3 regions of the Rhodococcus sp. G6(2025) genome follow, and region 2 is predicted to be linked to each of the others. Evidence: riboswitches for the same ligand, from Rfam matches in the RefSeq annotation. Region 2 holds a riboswitch; each other region holds the start of a gene.
What was found. Region 2 has a riboswitch for cobalamin ahead of cobN (cobaltochelatase subunit CobN). Riboswitches for the same ligand answer to the same signal wherever they lie in the genome.
Positions count from the first base shown of each region.

Region 1: it holds a riboswitch for cobalamin, as region 2 does, so the genes downstream of both, ACLIVD_RS13105 (ABC transporter substrate-binding protein) here and cobN (cobaltochelatase subunit CobN) in region 2, are expected to answer to the same signal.
Region 3: it holds a riboswitch for cobalamin, as region 2 does, so the genes downstream of both, metE (5-methyltetrahydropteroyltriglutamate--homocysteine S-methyltransferase) here and cobN (cobaltochelatase subunit CobN) in region 2, are expected to answer to the same signal.

Region 1 is NZ_CP179750.1:2,891,853-2,897,706, forward strand. It holds gene ACLIVD_RS13095 (SDR family oxidoreductase) at 1-682, opposite strand, end outside; gene ACLIVD_RS13100 (MMPL family transporter) at 715-2,835, opposite strand; cobalamin riboswitch at 2,938-3,069, shown strand; gene ACLIVD_RS13105 (ABC transporter substrate-binding protein) at 3,165-4,160, shown strand; gene ACLIVD_RS13110 (FecCD family ABC transporter permease) at 4,157-5,245, shown strand; gene ACLIVD_RS13115 (ABC transporter ATP-binding protein) at 5,242-5,854, shown strand, end outside.
Region 2 is NZ_CP179750.1:4,178,152-4,184,005, forward strand. It holds gene cobN (cobaltochelatase subunit CobN) at 1-2,830, opposite strand, end outside; cobalamin riboswitch at 2,887-3,029, opposite strand; gene cobG (precorrin-3B synthase) at 3,036-4,169, shown strand; gene ACLIVD_RS19135 (precorrin-8X methylmutase) at 4,194-4,820, shown strand; gene ACLIVD_RS19140 (precorrin-2 C(20)-methyltransferase) at 4,817-5,854, shown strand, end outside.
Region 3 is NZ_CP179750.1:1,351,184-1,357,037, reverse strand. It holds gene ACLIVD_RS06485 (ABC transporter permease) at 1-530, shown strand, start outside; gene ACLIVD_RS06480 (sensor histidine kinase) at 541-1,665, shown strand; gene ACLIVD_RS06475 (response regulator transcription factor) at 1,662-2,270, shown strand; cobalamin riboswitch at 2,392-2,602, shown strand; gene metE (5-methyltetrahydropteroyltriglutamate--homocysteine S-methyltransferase) at 2,730-4,991, shown strand; gene ACLIVD_RS06465 (AraC family transcriptional regulator) at 5,035-5,854, opposite strand, start outside.

The DNA.
Region 1 (5,854 bases), 1.3 Mb from region 2:
CGATGGCCGCGGCCACGTAGTCGACGGGGACGACGTTGGTCGAGCCGATCCGGGGGACGGCCACGGGCAGGGCCGCGGGGAGTTTCGCGAGCGCCGCGATGGCGGGGAAGAGGTAGTACGGGCCGTCGATCTTGTCCATCTCGCCGGTGACCGAACTGCCGACCACCGCGGAGGGGCGGTAGATTCGCCACCGCAGGCCGTCGGCTTCCCGGACCAACTTCTCCGCCTCGAACTTGGTGCGGTGATACGGGGTGGGGAACCCCTGCCCGAGATCGAAATCGGTTTCCCTGAACGGACCTTCGTGGTCCCCCGCGACGGCGATGGACGAGACGTGGTGCAGCGTCGCATCCAGTTCCCGGGCCAGCGCGATCACCGAGCGGGTGCCGTCGACGTTCGTGGTGGCCTGTTCGTCGCCCGCCGTGAGGTCGTAGATCGCGCCGAGATGCAGGACGTGGTCGGCCGCCGGCGCCGAGGTGAGTCCGAGGCCGGGCTCCGTCAGGTCGCCGATCAGCGGATGCACGCGTTCGCCGCCCGGCATGCCGTCGACGAGCGCCTCCCAGCGCGCGACGGACGCGCGCCGGACGAGGACGTGGATCTCGGCTGATGCATCGCGGTCGAGGATCAGGGGCAGCACGTGCCGACCCAGGAAGCCGGTTCCGCCGGTGACGAGGTAGGTGGACATGACCCGAACTTACTCCAAAGTAAGATAATGCACTAGTGGCCCAGACCCACCTTGGCGTGCACCTTCTTCATCCAGGCCGGAGCCCACCAGTTGGCCTCGCCCATCAGCTTCACGAGGGACGGAACGAGGAGCATGCGGACCACCGTCGCGTCGACGATGAGTGCGACGATCATCCCCACACCGAGGAACCGCATGATCGACAGACCGGAGATGGTGAACGCTCCGGTCACCACCACGAGCAGCAGCGCCGCGGCCGTCACGATGCGGCCCGTGCGCTCGGTGCCGAAGCGCACCGCCTCCTCCGTGGTCGCGCCTGCCTCGTGCGCCTCGACCATGCGTGACATCAGGAACACCTCGTAGTCGGTCGACAGGCCGAAGACCACGGCGAGGATGAGGACCACGAACGTCGCCTCGAGCGGTGCCGGACTGACCCCGAGCAGACTCGCGCCGTGGCCCAGCTCGAAGATCCACGTGAGCACACCGAACGTGGCGGCGAGGCTCAGCCCCGCCATCGCGACCGCCTTGATCGGCAGCACCACCGAGCCGAACGCCAGGAACAGCAGCACGAGCGTCGAACCCACCATGATCGCGATCATCACCGGCATCCAGTGCACGATCGCCGCGTTCCCGTCGTCGACGGTCGCCTGACCGCCGCCGACGAGGAGTTCGGTTCCCTCGGGTGGCGTGATGGCACGGAGTCCGTCCACTGAGGCGCTCTGGTCGTCGGTGGTGACGCCCTCGGAGTAGACGGCCTGGACCGCGACCAGCTCGTTGCCGGACGCGACGACGGTGGCCGCCCCGATGCCCTCCACCCGGCCGGCGGCCTGGGCGACCGCGGCGCCGTCGGCGGCGGTCGGGGCCGTGCCGTCGGTGCCCCGGAGAATGAGGGTGGCGCCGTTTCCGGTGGTGGGAAATTCGGTGGTGAGAGTGTCGGTGGCGATCCGGGCGGAGTCGTTCTCCGGGAGCGCCGTGTACGTGACCTCGCCGAGTGATGCGCTGAGCAGGGGCGAGGCGAGGACCATCAACCCCGCGACGATGCCGACCGCGATGGCGACCGGCCGCCGCATCACCCAGGTGACGACGGAGCCCCAGAACTTGCGGGCGCGAACCTCCCCGCGCTGCGCCGCATCCTTGCGCCAGGTCAGTGCGTTGATGCGATGACCCAGGATCGCGAGCAGCGCCGGGACCGCGGTGAGCGACAGCAGCGCCGCGCTCGCGACCGCGGCCATCGCACCGAACCCGAGCGACTTGATCACGTCCTGCGGAAACACGAGCATGCCCGAGAACGCGCACACGAGAAGCAGACCGGAGAACAGCACGGTGCGGCCCGCGGTCAGGACGGTGCGCCGGGTCGCCTCCGCGACGTCGGCGCCGGACTCCAGTTCCTCGCGGAAACGTCCGACGATGAACAGGCCGTAGTCGATCGCGAGCCCCAGGCCGAGCAGGGACGCCACGTTGATCGCGAACGAACTGACGTCGGTGAACAGGGTCAGCAGGCGCAGGGTGGCCAGGGCGCTGAAGATCGAGAGCAGCCCGACGAACACCGGAACGGCCGCGGCCACCAGACCGCCGAAGATGAAGACCAGCAACACGAGAGTGATCGGGAGCGCGATCGCCTCGGCCAGCACCAGGTCCTGTTGCAGCCGGTTGTTGAACGCCACACCCACCACCGAATTGCCCGCGAACTCGGTGTCGATGCCCTCCACCTCGAGCTTCGGCAACAGGTCGTCGAACGTGGCGGCGGTGATCCCGGCGTCGGGGTCGACGGTGATCGCGGCCGACGCCTTGGTGCCGTCCTCCGACACCATCAGCTGCTTTCTCGCCGCGTCCGCGGTCCAGTACGACGTCACCGAGTACGTCGGCACCTCGGCGGCGAACCGGTCGAGACTCGCGGTGACCTCGGGGCCGATGTCGTCCAAGGTCTTCCCCTCGGGTGCCGTGTAGATGGCGATGATGTCCGGCGTCTGCGGACCCAGGTTGTCCTGGACGATCCGGGCCACTTCGGCGGATTCGCTACCGGGATCGGTGAACCCGCCCGAGCTGAGTTTCGCGAAGACACCGGTGCCCCACGCGCCGCTCACCAGAACGGCGACGACGGCGAGGCTCAGGACCCACCATTTGCGTGAAACAACGGTCGAGGCCCAACGTGTCATGCGTCATCTCCGGCGTGTCTGGGGCGGGCAGCTGCGACTGCCGACTGTAGTGCGGATCGGGGTGTCACCGGCGGGGGTGTGACGCGGCTCCCGGCAAATCGTGCATACTCGGCATCGCACTTGCAGCCACACGCACGGGGGAAGCCGGTCCGAATCCGGCGCTGACCCGCAACGGTAGGCCACCAGATCATTTCGGTGGCGAGCCCGATTACCCGGCGTGGGGTGTGCGACATCCTTTTCGTCGTGGTCTACGAAGCGGAGTCCTGCAGGCGCCGCACCGGGCGTCTGCTGACTTCTCATTCGTGGCTCTGAGCCGCAATGAGGTTTACATGCACGGTCAGTTGTTCAGAAGTGCCGGTCTGGTCACGCTCGCTGTGGCCGCGCTGGTGGTCGCCGGGTGTTCGCGCGGGGAGTCCGTGGGGCAGACCGCTTCCGCAGAATCCTTCGCCGAGCCGGTGTCCGTCACCAACTGCGATCGAACGGAGACGTTCGACGCCCCGCCCCAGCGCATCATCAGCATGAACGATCACGTCACCGAGGTGCTGATCGAGATGGGGGCCGGCGACCGCATCGTCGGCACAGGGTACGGCGACGCGACCCCGCTGCCCGAGTTCGCGGACGCCTTCGCGAAGATCCCGAAACTCGCGAAGGAATACCCGACCCGGGAGCAGATCCTCGACCTCGACCCAGACCTGGTGGTCGGCGGAATGCGGAGCGCGTTCGACGAGAAGGAGGGGCGGTCGCGCGAATCCCTCGGCGACCAGGGCATTCCCACCTTCCTGTTCTCCGAGTACTGCGGGCAGGGCTTCCCGGACATCGGTCTGCTGCGCAGCGACTACCAGCAGCTCGGCGAGATCCTCGGAGACCCCGACCGGGCGCGGGCGATCACCGACCGGGTGACGTCCGGGTTGCAGGCCGTGCGCGACGAAATCGCGGGCGCCGCCCCGGTTCCGACGTTCTTCTACGATTCCGGCGAGGACGTCCCGCTGACGATCGGCGGTGTGGGAGTCGGCCAGCTCATCGCAGACCACGCGGGTGCGGCCAACCTCTTCGCCGAAGGGGAGAAGCCGTATTCGAAGTCCACCTGGGAGATCATCGGTGAACGCGCCCCGGAGGCGATCGTCGTCCTCGACTACGGCACGACGAGTGCGCAGGCGAAGATCGACTTCCTGAAGTCGCACCCGATCATGTCGACGACACCCGCCGTGAAGGCCGGCCGCTTCGTGGTGGTGCCGCTCGACGACTTCTTCGAGAGCCCGCGCCTGGTGCGGTCGGTGGAGACGATCGCGCGGGCACTTCATCCGGACGACGTCGGCGCGCGATGACCGTCACCGCAGAACGTGCGGCACCACCGGCGCAGGCACCACACCCGGCCCGCGCACGCCTCGGTTTCGCGGGCCTGACGGTGCTGCTCGCGCTGACAACCCTGTTCGTCGTCGGCCTCGCGGTGTCGTTCGGTTCCGTGCGCATCCCGGTCGGCGACGTGTGGGCGATCGTCGCGCACCGCGTGGCCCCCGGCGCATTCGAGTCCTGGTGGTCACAGGCGCGGGAGTCGATCGTCCTCGACTCCCGGCTGCCGCGGGCGCTGACCGCGGCGACCGTCGGTGCGGCGCTGGCCCTCGCAGGCGCCGTGGCGCAGGCGGTGACCCGCAATCCGCTGGCCGATCCCTATCTGCTCGGCGTGTCCTCGGGTGCCGGTTTCGGCGTGGTGGTGGTGACGGTGCTCGGGCTCGGGGTGGGAGCGCTCGGCGCGTTCACCGTTCCCGTCGCGGCATTCCTGGGCGCGATGGTGCCGCTGTTCCTGTCGCTGGCGATCGGCGGACGGTATCCGCAGCCGACGGCCGTCATCCTCGTGGGCGTCGCGTCGGCGCAGGTGTTCTCGGCTCTCATCACGTTCTCGATCCTGGTCGTCGCGGACGAGCATCAACTGAGTTCGGTGATGCACTGGCTGGCAGGCGGGTTCGGCGACTCGCGCTGGTCGACGGCGATCTTCCCGGCCGTGGCACTCGCGACGGTCGGGGCCGCGATGATGCTGAGCGCGAGCCGCATCGACCTGCTGCAGGCGGGAGACGACGGCGCCGCCGCCCTCGGCATGAACGTGCGACGCTTCCGCGTCGTGCAGTTGCTCGGTGTGTCGATGCTGGCCGGGGCCGCCGTGTCCGTCGCAGGTGGCATCGGCTTCATCGGTCTGCTGGTGCCGCACCTGGCCGGGTACGTCGTGGGCGCCCGGGCGGTCAGGCTGCTGCCCGTCGCCGCATTCCTCGGCGCGATCGCGATGGTCGCGGCGGACACGGCCGCGCGGTCGGTCGCGCACAGCATCGAGGTCCCGGTGGGCGTCGTCACCGCGCTCGTGGGAGCGCCGATCTTCGTGTGGATGCTCTACCGGCAGTATCGGAGGGCCGAACAGTGACCGCGCTGAGCCTGCAACGTGTCCGCGCCGAACTCGGGTCGCGGGAAGTGCTGCACGGCATCGACTTCTCCGTGCGTCCCGGTGAGGTGCTGGCGTTGGTCGGGCCCAACGGTTCCGGCAAGACCACCGCGCTGCGCTGCTGCTACCGCGCGCTCACCCCGACCGGGGGCGCCGTCGCCGTCGACGGAACGGACACCGCCGATCTGGGCCGGCGGGAACTGGCCCGCACGATCGGGGCGAGCACCCAGGAGCCGCGGGTGTCCGCGGGACTGACCGTGCGCGAATCCGTTTCGCTCGGACGTATCCCGCACCGGGGCTGGTTCGAACGGGCGACCGGCGCCGACAGTGAGATCGTCGAGACGTGCATACGTCAGGTCGGGCTGGCCGAACTCGCGAATCGCGACGTCCAGGCGCTGTCGGGCGGGGAGCGTCAACGGGTGTCGATCGCCCGGGCGCTCGCGCAGCAGCCGAGGGTCCTGCTGCTCGACGAACCCACCAACCACCTCGACCTGCGGCATCAGCTGACGGTGATGAACCTGCTGCGTGACCTCGCGTGCGACGGTCTGGCGATCGTCGTGACCATGCACGACCTCCGGCTGGCCGTCGAGT
Region 2 (5,854 bases):
GGACGAAGTTGCTCTCCGCCGGTTCGTCCAACGCGGCGACGAGCCGGACGGCGTCGTCCAGCAACGCCAGGACGTGCGGGAACGCGTCCCGGAAGAAGCCACTGATCCGGACCGTGACGTCGATGCGCGGCCGGCCGAGTTCCTCGAGGTCGATCACCTCGAGGTTCACCACGCGGCGGCTCGCCTCGTCCCACACCGGGCGCACACCGAGGAGCGCGAAGACCTCCGCGATGTCGTCGCCGGAGGTGCGCATCGCGGACGTGCCCCACACGGACAGGCCCACCGAGCGCGGCCACTCACCGTGATCGGACTTGTAGCGGTCCAGCAACGATTCGGCCATCGCCTGGCCGGTTTCCCAGGCGAGCCGGGACGGCACGGCCTTCGGGTCGACGGAGTAGAAGTTGCGGCCTGTCGGGAGCACGTTGATCAGCCCGCGCAGCGGCGAACCGCTCGGCCCGGCGGCGATGAATCCGCCGTCGAGCGCGTGCAGCACCTGGGCGATCTCGTTGTCGGTCTCGCGAAGCCGGGGCACCACCTCGGTGGCGGCGAAACGCAGGATCTTCGCGACGGTGACATCGTCGGTGAGGGTGTCGGCGGCCTCAGGTTCCCAATCGGCGTCGTGCATCCCCTGCACCAGTGCGTGCGCCTGCTGCTCGATGTCGTCTACGCGGGTGCGGGATTCGTCGCCGTCCTCGCTGAGGCCGAGCGCCTCCCGGAGTCCGGGAACGTTCTGCTCGCCGCCCCACATCTGCCGGGCGCGCAGCATCGCGAGCACCAGTTCGACCTCGGCGTCGTCGCGGGGGGCCGCACCGAGGATGTGGAGGCCGTCACGGATCTGGACGTCCTTGATCTCGCACAGCCAGCCGTCGACGTGCAGCAGCATGTCGTCGAACACGTCCTCGTCGGGCCGCTCCTCGAGTCCGAGGTCGTGATCCATCTTGGCGGCACGCATCAGCGTCCAGATCTGCTGGCGAATGGCAGGCAGCTTGGACGGGTCGAGCGCGGAGATGTTCGAGTGCTCGTCGAGGAGCTGCTCGAGTCGTGAGATGTCGCCGTAGCTCTCGGCGCGGGCCATCGGCGGGATCAGGTGATCGACGAGCGTCGCATGGGCGCGGCGCTTGGCCTGCGTGCCCTCGCCCGGATCGTTGACCAGGAACGGGTAGATCAGCGGCAGGTCGCCCAGCGCGGCGTCGGTGCCGCACGACGCGGACATGCCGAGCGTCTTGCCGGGCAGCCATTCGAGGTTTCCGTGCTTGCCGAGGTGGACGACTGCGTCGGCGCCGAAACCGCCGGCGGCGGCGTCCGCGGCGATCCACCGGTAGGCGGCGAGGTAGTGGTGGCTCGGTGGCAGGTCCGGATCGTGGTAGATCGCGACCGGCTTCTCCCCGAACCCGCGCGGCGGCTGCACCATCAGCACGAGATTCCCGAACTGCATTGCGGCGATCACGATTTCACCGGCAGGATCCTGCGAGCGGTCGACGTACAGTTCGCCCGGCGCCGGTCCCCAGTGCTCCTCGACGCCCTCGCGCAGTTCCGCGGGCAGCGCCGAGAACCACTCGCGGTAGCGGGCGGCGGAGATCCGGATCGGGTTGCCCTCGAGCTGCTCCGCGGTCAGCCAGTCCGGGTCCTGTCCGCCGGCGGCGATGAGGGCATGGATCAGCGCGTCGCCGTCCTGGGCGGCGAGACCCGGCACGGAATCCGGCCCGTCCGCCGGGCCGAGGTCGTATCCGGCGGTCCGCATCTCGGTGAGCAACCGGATCGCACTGGCCGGGGTGTCGAGACCGACGGCGTTGCCGATGCGGGCGTGCTTCGTCGGGTACGCCGACAGCATCAGAGCGATCCGGCGGTCGGATGCGGGGATGTGCCGGAGTCGGGCGTGCCGGACGGCGATGCCCGCCACCCGGGAGGCGCGCTCGGCGTCCGGAACGTAGGTGGAGAGACCGTCGGCGTCGATCTCCTTGAACGAGAACGGCACCGTGATCAGCCGACCGTCGAACTCGGGGACCGCGACCTGGGTGGCGACGTCGAGCGGCGACAATCCGTCGTCGTTGGACTCCCACGACTCACGGCTGCTGGTCAGGCACAGACCCTGCAGGATCGGCACGTCCAGCGCGGCCAGCGCGGCGACGTCCCACGCCTCGTCGTCGCCACCTGCCGAGACCCCGGCCGGCTTGGTGCCGCCGGCGGCGAGCACGGTGACCACCATCGCGTCCGCCCGGCGCAAAGTGTTCAGCAACTCCGGTTCGGCGGTGCGCAGCGACGCGCAGAAGATCGGCAGCGGGGTGCCGCCCGCCGCGTCGACGGCGTCGCACAGCGCCTCGATGTAGCGGGTGTTCCCGGCCAGGTGCTGGGCGCGGTAGTAGAGAACGGCGATCGTGGGGCTGTCCGGGTTCGCAGCGGGAGCGAACGGCGCGACGCCCCAGCTCGGCAGGTGGATAGGCGCCTCGAAACCGTGACCGGTCAGCAGCACGGTGTCCGACAGGAAGTGGTGCAGTTGGGCGAGGTTGTCGGCGCCGCCCTCGGCGAGATAGTTGTGCGCCTCCGCCGACACACCGGCGGTGACCGTCGAGCACTCCATCAGCTCGGCGTCCGGGGCGTGCTCGCCGCCGAGGACCACCACGGGCAGTCCGCTGGCCAGGACCGCGTCGAGGCCCTCTTCCCACGCCCGGCGGCCGCCGAGGATGCGCACCACGACCAGGTCGGCGCCGTCGAGCAGTCCCGGCAGATCCTCCTCGACCAGCAGCCGTGCCGGGTTGGCCCAGCGGTAGTCCGCCCCGCTGGCGCGTGCGCTGAGCAGGTCGGTGTCGGAGGTGGAGAGCAGCAGGATCACGTGTGGAGCCTTCCTGGGGGTGTCGCGCCCCGTGGCAGTGGTTCTGTGCGGAACCGTAGGTCGGAGGACGGCAGGTGAGGGTCTGGCTCGCCCACCGGTTTCGGCGAGCTCACAGTGGCGCGACCGCGCCGGATTTTCACCGGCTTCCTCTCCTGCTGTCGCAAGTGCTGGAGATGCTACCCGGGGCCGGACGTAACCTGGGACCATGGTCGACTCCCGTTCCCGCCCCGATGCATGCCCCGGCGCGCTGCAGGTCCACCAGGCCGCGGACGGCGCGCTCGCGCGCGTGCGCCTTCCCGGAGGTGTGCTGACCTCCACCCAGCTGCAGACCCTCGCGGAATCGGCCCGCGACCTCGGGAACGGCGAGATCGAACTGACCTCCCGCGGCAACGCGCAACTGCGGGCGGTCCGCGACCCGCGGGAGTTCGCCCGGCGCCTCGCCGACGCAGGTCTCCTGCCGTCGGAGACGCACGAGCGGGTCCGCAACATCCTCGTCTCGCCGCTGACCGGCCGGATCGGTGGTCTCGCGGATCTGCGGGATCTGGTCGACGAACTCGACCGGACGTTGTGCGCGGACTCCGCGTTGGCGGACCTCCCCGGCCGCACCCTGTTCACTCTCGACGATGGGCGCGGCGACGTGTCGGCGCTCGGCGGCGATTTCGGCGTCCATGCGGTCAGCGAGACGGAGGTCGCCCTGGTTCTCGCCGGTCGCGACAGCGGCGCCCGGATCACGACGACGGAATCGGTGGCGGTGCTCCTCGACGCCGCCCGCGTCTTCCTGGAATTGCGTGATCAGCACTGGCGGCTGTCCGAGATCGCCGACGGGGTCGAACGGACCCTGTCGGCATTGACGCTCGCACCGACCGCCGACCCGGTGAGCGGGTTCGACGAGCATCGGGCACCGATCGGATGGCTGGACCAACCGGACGGCAACGTGACCCTCGGCGGCGGTCTCGCGTTCGGGATCCTCGACGCCCGGCTGGCGGAGTTCCTCGCCGCCGTCGAGAAGCCGGTGGTCGTCACGCCGTGGAAATCGGTGCTGCTGTGCGATCTCGACGAGTGGTCCGCCGAGCAGGTCGTCCGGGTCCTCGCCCCGATGGGCCTGATCTTCGACGAGAACTCCCCCTGGCTGAACGTCAGTGCCTGCACCGGGCAGCCCGGATGCGAGAAGGCGCTCGCCGACGTGCGGTCCGACGCGCGGGATGCCGTCGCGCGCGGTGAACTCCCGGTGGAGGGCAGGCAGCACTGGTCGGGCTGCGAGCGGTGCTGCGGGCGACCCAAGGGGGAGGTCGCCGACGTCGTCGCCACGGAGACGGGTTACCGGGTGGAGGAGCCGTGACCGCGGTGCCTCTATCGTGAGCGAATGATCGAGTACATCCGAGACGGCGCGGAGATCTACCGCCAGTCCTTCGCCACGATCCGCGCCGAGGCGGATCTCAGTGCCTTTCCCGAGGACGTCTCACAGGCCGTGGTCCGCATGATCCACGCGAGCGGTCAGGTCGACCTCGTGGACGACGTCGCGTTCACCCCCGGCGTCGTGAAGGCCGCCCGCGCGGCGCTGGCGGGCGGCGCCCCGATCCTGTGCGACGCGCAGATGGTGGCGGCAGGCGTCACCCGGAAGCGTCTCCCCGCAGACAACGAGGTGCTCTGCACCCTGCGCGACCCCCGGGTCCCGGTGCTGGCGGAGCAGATCGGGAACACCCGCTCTGCGGCCGCGCTGGAATTGTGGGGCAGCAAACTCGAGGGTGCCGTCGTCGCGATCGGCAACGCCCCGACCGCCTTGTTCTACCTGCTGGACATGATCGAATCCGGTGCACCCCGGCCCGCCGCGATCGTGGGCGGTCCGGTCGGTTTCATCGGTGCCGCGGAGTCGAAGGAAGCGTTGATCGAGCACCCGGGCGGACTCGACTATCTGGTGGTCCGCGGCCGCCGGGGTGGCAGTGCCATCACGGCTGCGGCACTGAATGCGATTGCGAGCGAGGTCGAATGAGCTCCGAAGAGCGCGTGACCGGCAAACTGTGGGGCGTCGGCATCGGACCGGGTGACCCGGAACTGGTGACGGTCAAGGCCGCGCGGGTCATCGCCGAGGCCGATGTGGTGGCGTTCCACAGCGCCCAGCACGGCAAGAGCATCTCCCGCGCGGTCGCGGCGCCGTACCTGTGTGAGGGACAGATCGAGGAGCACCTCGTCTACCCCGTCACCACCGAGACCGTCGACCATCCCGGCGGCTACCAGGGGGCGATGGACGAGTTCTACGAGGAGGCGTCGCAGCGACTCGCCTCCCACCTCGACGCCGGCCGTTCGGTCGCGCTCCTCGCGGCGGGCGACCCGCTGTTCTACAGCTCCTACATGCACATGCACAAGAGGTTGGCGCAGCGCTTCGAGGCGGAAGTCATTCCCGGGGTCACGTCGATCAGCGCCGCATCCGCCGCACTGGCGATGCCGCTGGTCGAGGGCGAGGAAATCCTGACCGTCCTGCCCGGAACGCTGCCGCCCGGCGAGCTGACGCGGCGCCTGCGGGAGACCGACGCCGCCGCAATCCTGAAGCTCGGACGCACCTACCCGGCCGTCCGGCAGGCGTTGAAGGACTCCGGCCGCATCGACGAGACGTGGTACGTCGAACGGGCCAGCACGACCAGGCAGAAGATCGACGCCGCCGACGACGTCTCGGACAGCGACGTCCCCTACTTCTCGATCGCCATCGTGCCCAGCCCGTCGAACGCCCGCCGCGACGACGCGGCACCGCAGGGCGAACTCGTCGTCGTCGGGCTCGGTCCCGGTGATCAGGCATGGACGACACCGGAAGTGCAGCACGAACTGTCGCTCGCCACCGACCTCGTCGGCTACGGCCCCTATATCGACCGGGTCCCCGAACGTCCCGGCCAGCGCCGCCACTCCAGCGACAACCGCGTCGAGGCCGAACGCGCCGCGATGGCACTCGACCTGGCGAAGAACGGCGCCCGCGTCGCCGTCGTGTCGTCCGGCGACCCGGGTGTGTTCGCGATGGCCGCCGCGGTGCTGGAA
Region 3 (5,854 bases), 2.8 Mb from region 2:
CGAGCGGCGGCGCGATGGTGTCGGTGGAACGGGCGTCGGGGTGGAGCCGGCAGTTGCGGCTCACCCCCCTGTCCCCCGGGGTCTACATCTTCGTCAAGGTGCTCGTCGCGATGATGCTCGGACTCGGGGCCGTCGGCGTCGTCTACCTCGTGGGCTCGTTCACGTCGGTCCACATGGACACGTCCCTGTGGTTCACGACGGCCCTGATCACCTGGCTCGGATCCGCAGTGTTCGCCGCGTTCGGCCTGTTCATGGGGTACTTGCTGCCGAGCGAGAACGTCATGCAGATCCTCGGCCCCGGGCTCGCCGTGCTCAGCTTCGCGGGCGGGCTGTTCATGCCGCTGCAGGACGGTTCGGTGTGGGCGTCGATCGCGCAGTTCATGCCCACGTACGGGCTGAGTCAGCTGGTGCACGCGCCGCTCACCGGTGACGCGATGCAGTGGACGTGGCTCCTCAACGTCGCGGTGTGGCTGGCGATCTTCGTCGGCGGTGCGGCGTGGCGGTTCCAGCGCGACACCGAGCGAGTGTGACGGCGGTATCGTGACTGCCGTGACCACCCCCGACGGCCCCGTCGTGACCAGACGATGGGGCCGTTTCGGATTCATTTTCGCCGCCGCCTGGACGGTCTTCCTGTTCCAGCCGTTCCTCGACGGCTGGGCCGCCCGCGATCACGTCCGCGGCTGGATCGGGTGGATCGCCACGCTCGCATTCGCGGTGACGTACCTCGCGATGTTCCGGTGGTCGCATACCCGGCGCGCGCACAACGAGTTTCGGCCACCGCTGAACCAGGCGGCGCCGCTCGTGGTGGCACTGTTCGGGCTCGCGGCCGTCATGGTGGTCGCCGTCGGGTCGTCGGGGCTGTCCGCCGCCGTCTTCCTCGCCGTCTCCGCGGTCATGCTGTTCCCCGCGTGGCTCGGCGGGATCACCGCCCTGACCGTCGCAGTTCTCGTGGAAGTGATCTCCACGGTGCTGGACTGGGGGTCGGGCACCGGGCTCTCGCTGGGCGTGTGCGCGGCAGCGTTCGCGATGTTCGGCGTGACCAAGCTGATCAACCGCAACATCGAACTGGTCCGGGAACGGGAAGCGAGCGAACGGCTCGCAGTGCAGGAGGAACGCACCCGGATGGCCCGCGACCTCCACGACATCCTGGGGCACTCCCTCACCGTCATCACCGTCAAGGCCGAACTCGTCGGCCGGCTCCTCGACATCGACATCGACCGGGCCCGCACCGAAGTGGCGGACCTGGAACGTCTTTCCCGCGACGCGCTCGCGGACGTCCGGCAGGCCGTGCAGGGAATCCGGGGGCTGTCGCTTCCGGTGGAGATCGCCCGGGCCGGGGAAGCGTTGCGGTCGGCCGGAATCGAGGCGGAGCTGCCGAACAGCACAGAGTCGGTACCCACCGGACTGCGCGAGTTGTTCGCGTGGACCGTCCGGGAGGGTGTCACGAACGTGGTCCGGCACAGCGGCGCAACGTACTGCTCGGTCACGGTGGGCGAACGCGAGGTCACCGTCGTCGACGACGGCGCCGGGTGTAGTGAATCCGTGCACGGGAACGGGCTGGTGGGCCTTCGGGAGCGCGCCGCCGCCGCCGGAGCCCGGGTCGTCATCACTCATCCGCAACCCGGCGGGTTCTCGTTGCACGTGCTGAAGGAAGAGGCCTCGTGACGATCCGGCTGCTGCTCGCCGACGATCAGGCACTCGTCCGCGGTGCCCTCGCCGCCCTGCTCGACCTGGAGGCGGACCTCACGGTCGTCGCGGAGGTCGGGCGCGGCGACGAGGTCGTCGCGGCGGCGCGCGAGCACTCCCCCGACGTCGCGCTCCTCGACGTCGAAATGCCCGGTCTGGACGGAATCGCCGCGGCCGCGGCACTGCGGGCCGAGATGCCGCAGACCCGCGTCCTGATCGTGACGACGTTCGGTCGTCCCGGGTACCTGCGCAAGGCACTGCAGGCCGGTGCGTCGGGGTTCGTCGTGAAGGACACCCCGGCCCGGCAGCTCGCCGACGCCGTCCGGCGCGTCCATGCCGGACTGCGTGTCGTCGACCCCGCGCTCGCCGCCGACAGTCTCGTCAGCGGGGAATCGCCGCTCACCGACCGGGAGACGGACGTGCTGCGGGCGGCGCGGGACGGTGCGCCGGTCGCCTCCATCGCGGCCGCACTGTTCCTGTCCGCAGGTACCGTGCGCAATCACCTCTCCTCGGCGATCGGCAAGACCGGCGCCAGCACCCGAGCCGAGGCCGTCCGCGCTGCGGAGTCGAACGGCTGGCTGTAGGCCCTCCGGGCCCGTGCGCCTTTTTGGTAGTTGGGGCTACAAAAAAGGCGCACGGGCCGAAGGCCTATGCTGGCCGGTGCAGCTGGTTCGCCCGGCGCGGTCGTGAGGAGCCCCGAAGACCGCACCTGGCGTCGAAGCACGTCGGACTCCCCGGAGTTCGCGTGTGAGAGGGAACCCGGTGAGAATCCGGGACTGTCCCGCAGCGGTGAGCAGGAACGACCGCCGTCACCATGCACTGGGCAACCGCCTGGGAAGCGACGGCCACTAGGTCCGGTGCGATGTCGCACCGGCTGCCTGTGAGTCCGAAGACCTGCCGACTGTGTCGGGCACGCCGTGCCCGACGGTTACCGCCTCGTGGATTGGGCGTGTAGACCTTCTCGCGCTGCAGCACGTCCCTGGGCTCGAGAGGTGTACCCGTGTGCCGGCGGTGGCCGTACCGCGTACGCAACTGGAGATACCGTGACATTCACTTTCACCGCGACCGTGCTGGGCTCACCTCGCATCGGTCCGAATCGCGAACTGAAGAAGGCCGTCGAGTCGTACTGGGCCGGCCGCCTCGACGCCGAAGCGCTCGACGCGCTCGCCCGGGATCTGCGCCGTCAGACCTGGACGAGCCTGCGCGACGCCGGCCTCGACTCCGTGCCCGTCAACACGTTCTCGTACTACGACCATGTGCTGGACACCGCGGCGATGCTCGGCGCACTGCCCGACCGTGTCGCCGGCATCGAGAGCGACCTCGACCGCTACTTCGCCGCCGCCCGCGGCAACGACACGGTCGCCCCGCTCGAGATGACCAAGTGGTTCGACACCAACTACCACTACCTGGTGCCGGAGATCTCCCCGACGACGACGTTCGCCCTCGACCCGTCGAAGGTGCTCCGCGAACTCGAAGAGGCACGTGCCCTGGACATTCCGGCCCGCCCGGTGGTGGTGGGTCCGGTCACGTTCCTGCTGCTGTCGAAGGCTGTCGGCTCGGATGCACCCCTCCTCGACCGCCTCGACGAACTCGTCCCGCTGTATGCGGACCTGCTCGGTCGGCTCGCCGACGCGGGCGCCGACTGGGTGCAGATCGACGAACCCGCGCTGGTCGCCGACCGCACACCGGGGGAGATCGCGGCGGCCAAGCGGGCCTACGACCGGTTGTCCGCGCTGGAGTCGCGACCGGCGATCCTCGTCGCGTCGTACTTCGGCAGCCTCGGTGACGCACTTCCCGCGATCGCGTCGACCGGTGTCGAGGGGATCGCGATCGACCTGGTTGCCGGATCCGACCCCCTCGCCACGGTTCCCGATCTGACCCGCAAGCACGTCGTCGCCGGTGTCGTCGACGGACGCAACATCTGGCGCACCGACCTGGACGCGGCCCTGGCGTCGCTCGGCACCCTGCTGGGCAGCACCGGTTCGCTCGCCGTCTCGACGTCATGCTCGCTGCTGCACGTCCCGTACACGCTCGACGCGGAGACCGGCATCGACAAGGCGCTGCGGTCGTGGCTGGCGTTCGGCACCGAGAAGGTCCGCGAGGTCGTCACACTCGGGACCGCACTGACCAGCGGTCGCGAATCCGTCGACGACGAGTTCGCGCTCGCCCGCGCGGCGGCGTCCACCCGCAGCACCGACCCACGTCTGCACGACGCCACTGTCCGTGCCCGGCTGGACGCGCTCACCGCGTCCGATCCGGGGCGCAGTCCCGCGGCGGAACGTCGGGAAGCCCAGTCGGCGCTGTCGCTTCCGGTGCTGCCGACCACGACGATCGGCTCCTACCCGCAGACGACGCAGATCCGCGTCGCGCGCGCGGCCCGGCGCAAGGGTGAGATCGACGAGGCCGAGTACCTGAACCGGATGCGCGCCGAGGTCGCGGATGTGGTTGCGCTGCAGGAGAAGCTGGACCTCGACGTGCTGGTGCACGGCGAACCGGAACGCAACGACATGGTGCAGTACTTCGCCGAACAGCTGGACGGGTTCTTCGCGACGGACAACGGCTGGGTGCAGTCGTACGGCAGCCGCTGCGTTCGACCGCCGATCCTGTACGGCGATGTGCGCCGCAGCAACCCGATGACCGTCGAATGGATCACGTACGCGCAGTCGCTGACGCAGCGTCCGGTGAAGGGCATGCTCACCGGTCCGGTGACGATCCTGGCGTGGTCGTTCGTGCGCGACGACCAGCCGCTGGCCGACTCCGCCAACCAGGTGGCGCTGGCCATCCGCGACGAAACGGTGGACCTGCAGGGCGCGGGCATCCGGATCGTCCAGGTGGACGAGCCCGCGCTGCGCGAACTGCTGCCCCTGCGGGCCGCGGCTCAGCCGGCGTACCTCGACTGGTCGGTCGGGGCGTTCCGTCTCGCGACGTCGGGCGTCTCGGACTCGACGCAGATCCACACCCACCTCTGCTACTCGGAGTTCGGTGAGGTCATCGAGGCCATCGCGAGGCTCGACGCCGACGTCACCTCCATCGAGGCCGCGCGCTCGCACATGGAGGTCCTCGACGACCTCAACGCCGTCGGCTTCGACCTCGGCGTCGGCCCAGGCGTGTACGACATCCACTCGCCGCGGGTGCCCGGTGTCGAGGAGATCGCGGCGTCGCTGCGGGAGGCGCTGAAGGCGGTGCCGGTGGAACGGCTGTGGGTCAACCCCGACTGCGGCCTGAAGACCCGCGGTCCCGCCGAGGTCGAGGCGTCGCTGCGCAACCTCGTCGACGCGGCGAAGCTGGTCCGCGCGGAGCTGTAGGCGGCTCCGCCGCCCGTGAGTGGTTGAGGAGTCTCTGGACTCGTCAACCACTCACGGGGCCGAAGGCCCTGGTCTGCGACGGATTCTCGCCGAACCGGCGACGATAGGCGGCCGCGAAGAGGCCGAGGTTGACGTATCCCCACGCGCCGGCGATCGAGGCGACGGTCTCCCCCGGCGACGCTGTGAGCAGTTCCTCCCGAATGCCCTGGAGCCGCTGCTCACGCACGTATTCGGCCGGGGTGGTGTCCAGGTACTTCCGGAACGACCCGGACAGGGTCCGGACGCTGACCCCCACCGCGTCGGCGATGTCGGAGGCGGTCGGCAGTTCGCGGGCGTACTCCCGGATGTACTGGACGGCGTGCCGCACATAGCCGGGCGCCGCCGGGCCGGTGGACCTGTCCGGGTCCACTCCGGTGCGGGCCGCCCATTCGGTGAGCAGGTGACCGACGAGCAACTCCTGCAGGTTGAGCCCGATGCGCCCCTCGGTGGCGTGTCCGGGTAGCTCTCCCGTCGTCCGCATGGCGTACCCGAGCAGCGCCTGCCAGCCGGATCCACCGCCCCCGATGACGCATTTGCGTTGCCAGAGAAGATCTCCGGGGTCGAATCCCCACCACCGCACGGCCGTGTCAGCGAGCAGCGTGTGGGGAACGGTGAGATTGAGCTGGACGTGGTCAGGCGAGAACTCGACGAGGTAGTCGACGCGACTGCAGTCGGCGACGAACGTGTCACCAACCGGTGTGTCCGCGGTGGCGTCGTGGTCGAGGTGGTGCCGGGCGTTGCCCCGAATGGTCGTGAGAACGAGCGCGTTTCCGGCGTCGGACGAGAAGTCGCCGACCGAGACGGGAATTCCGTAGGAGAACCGG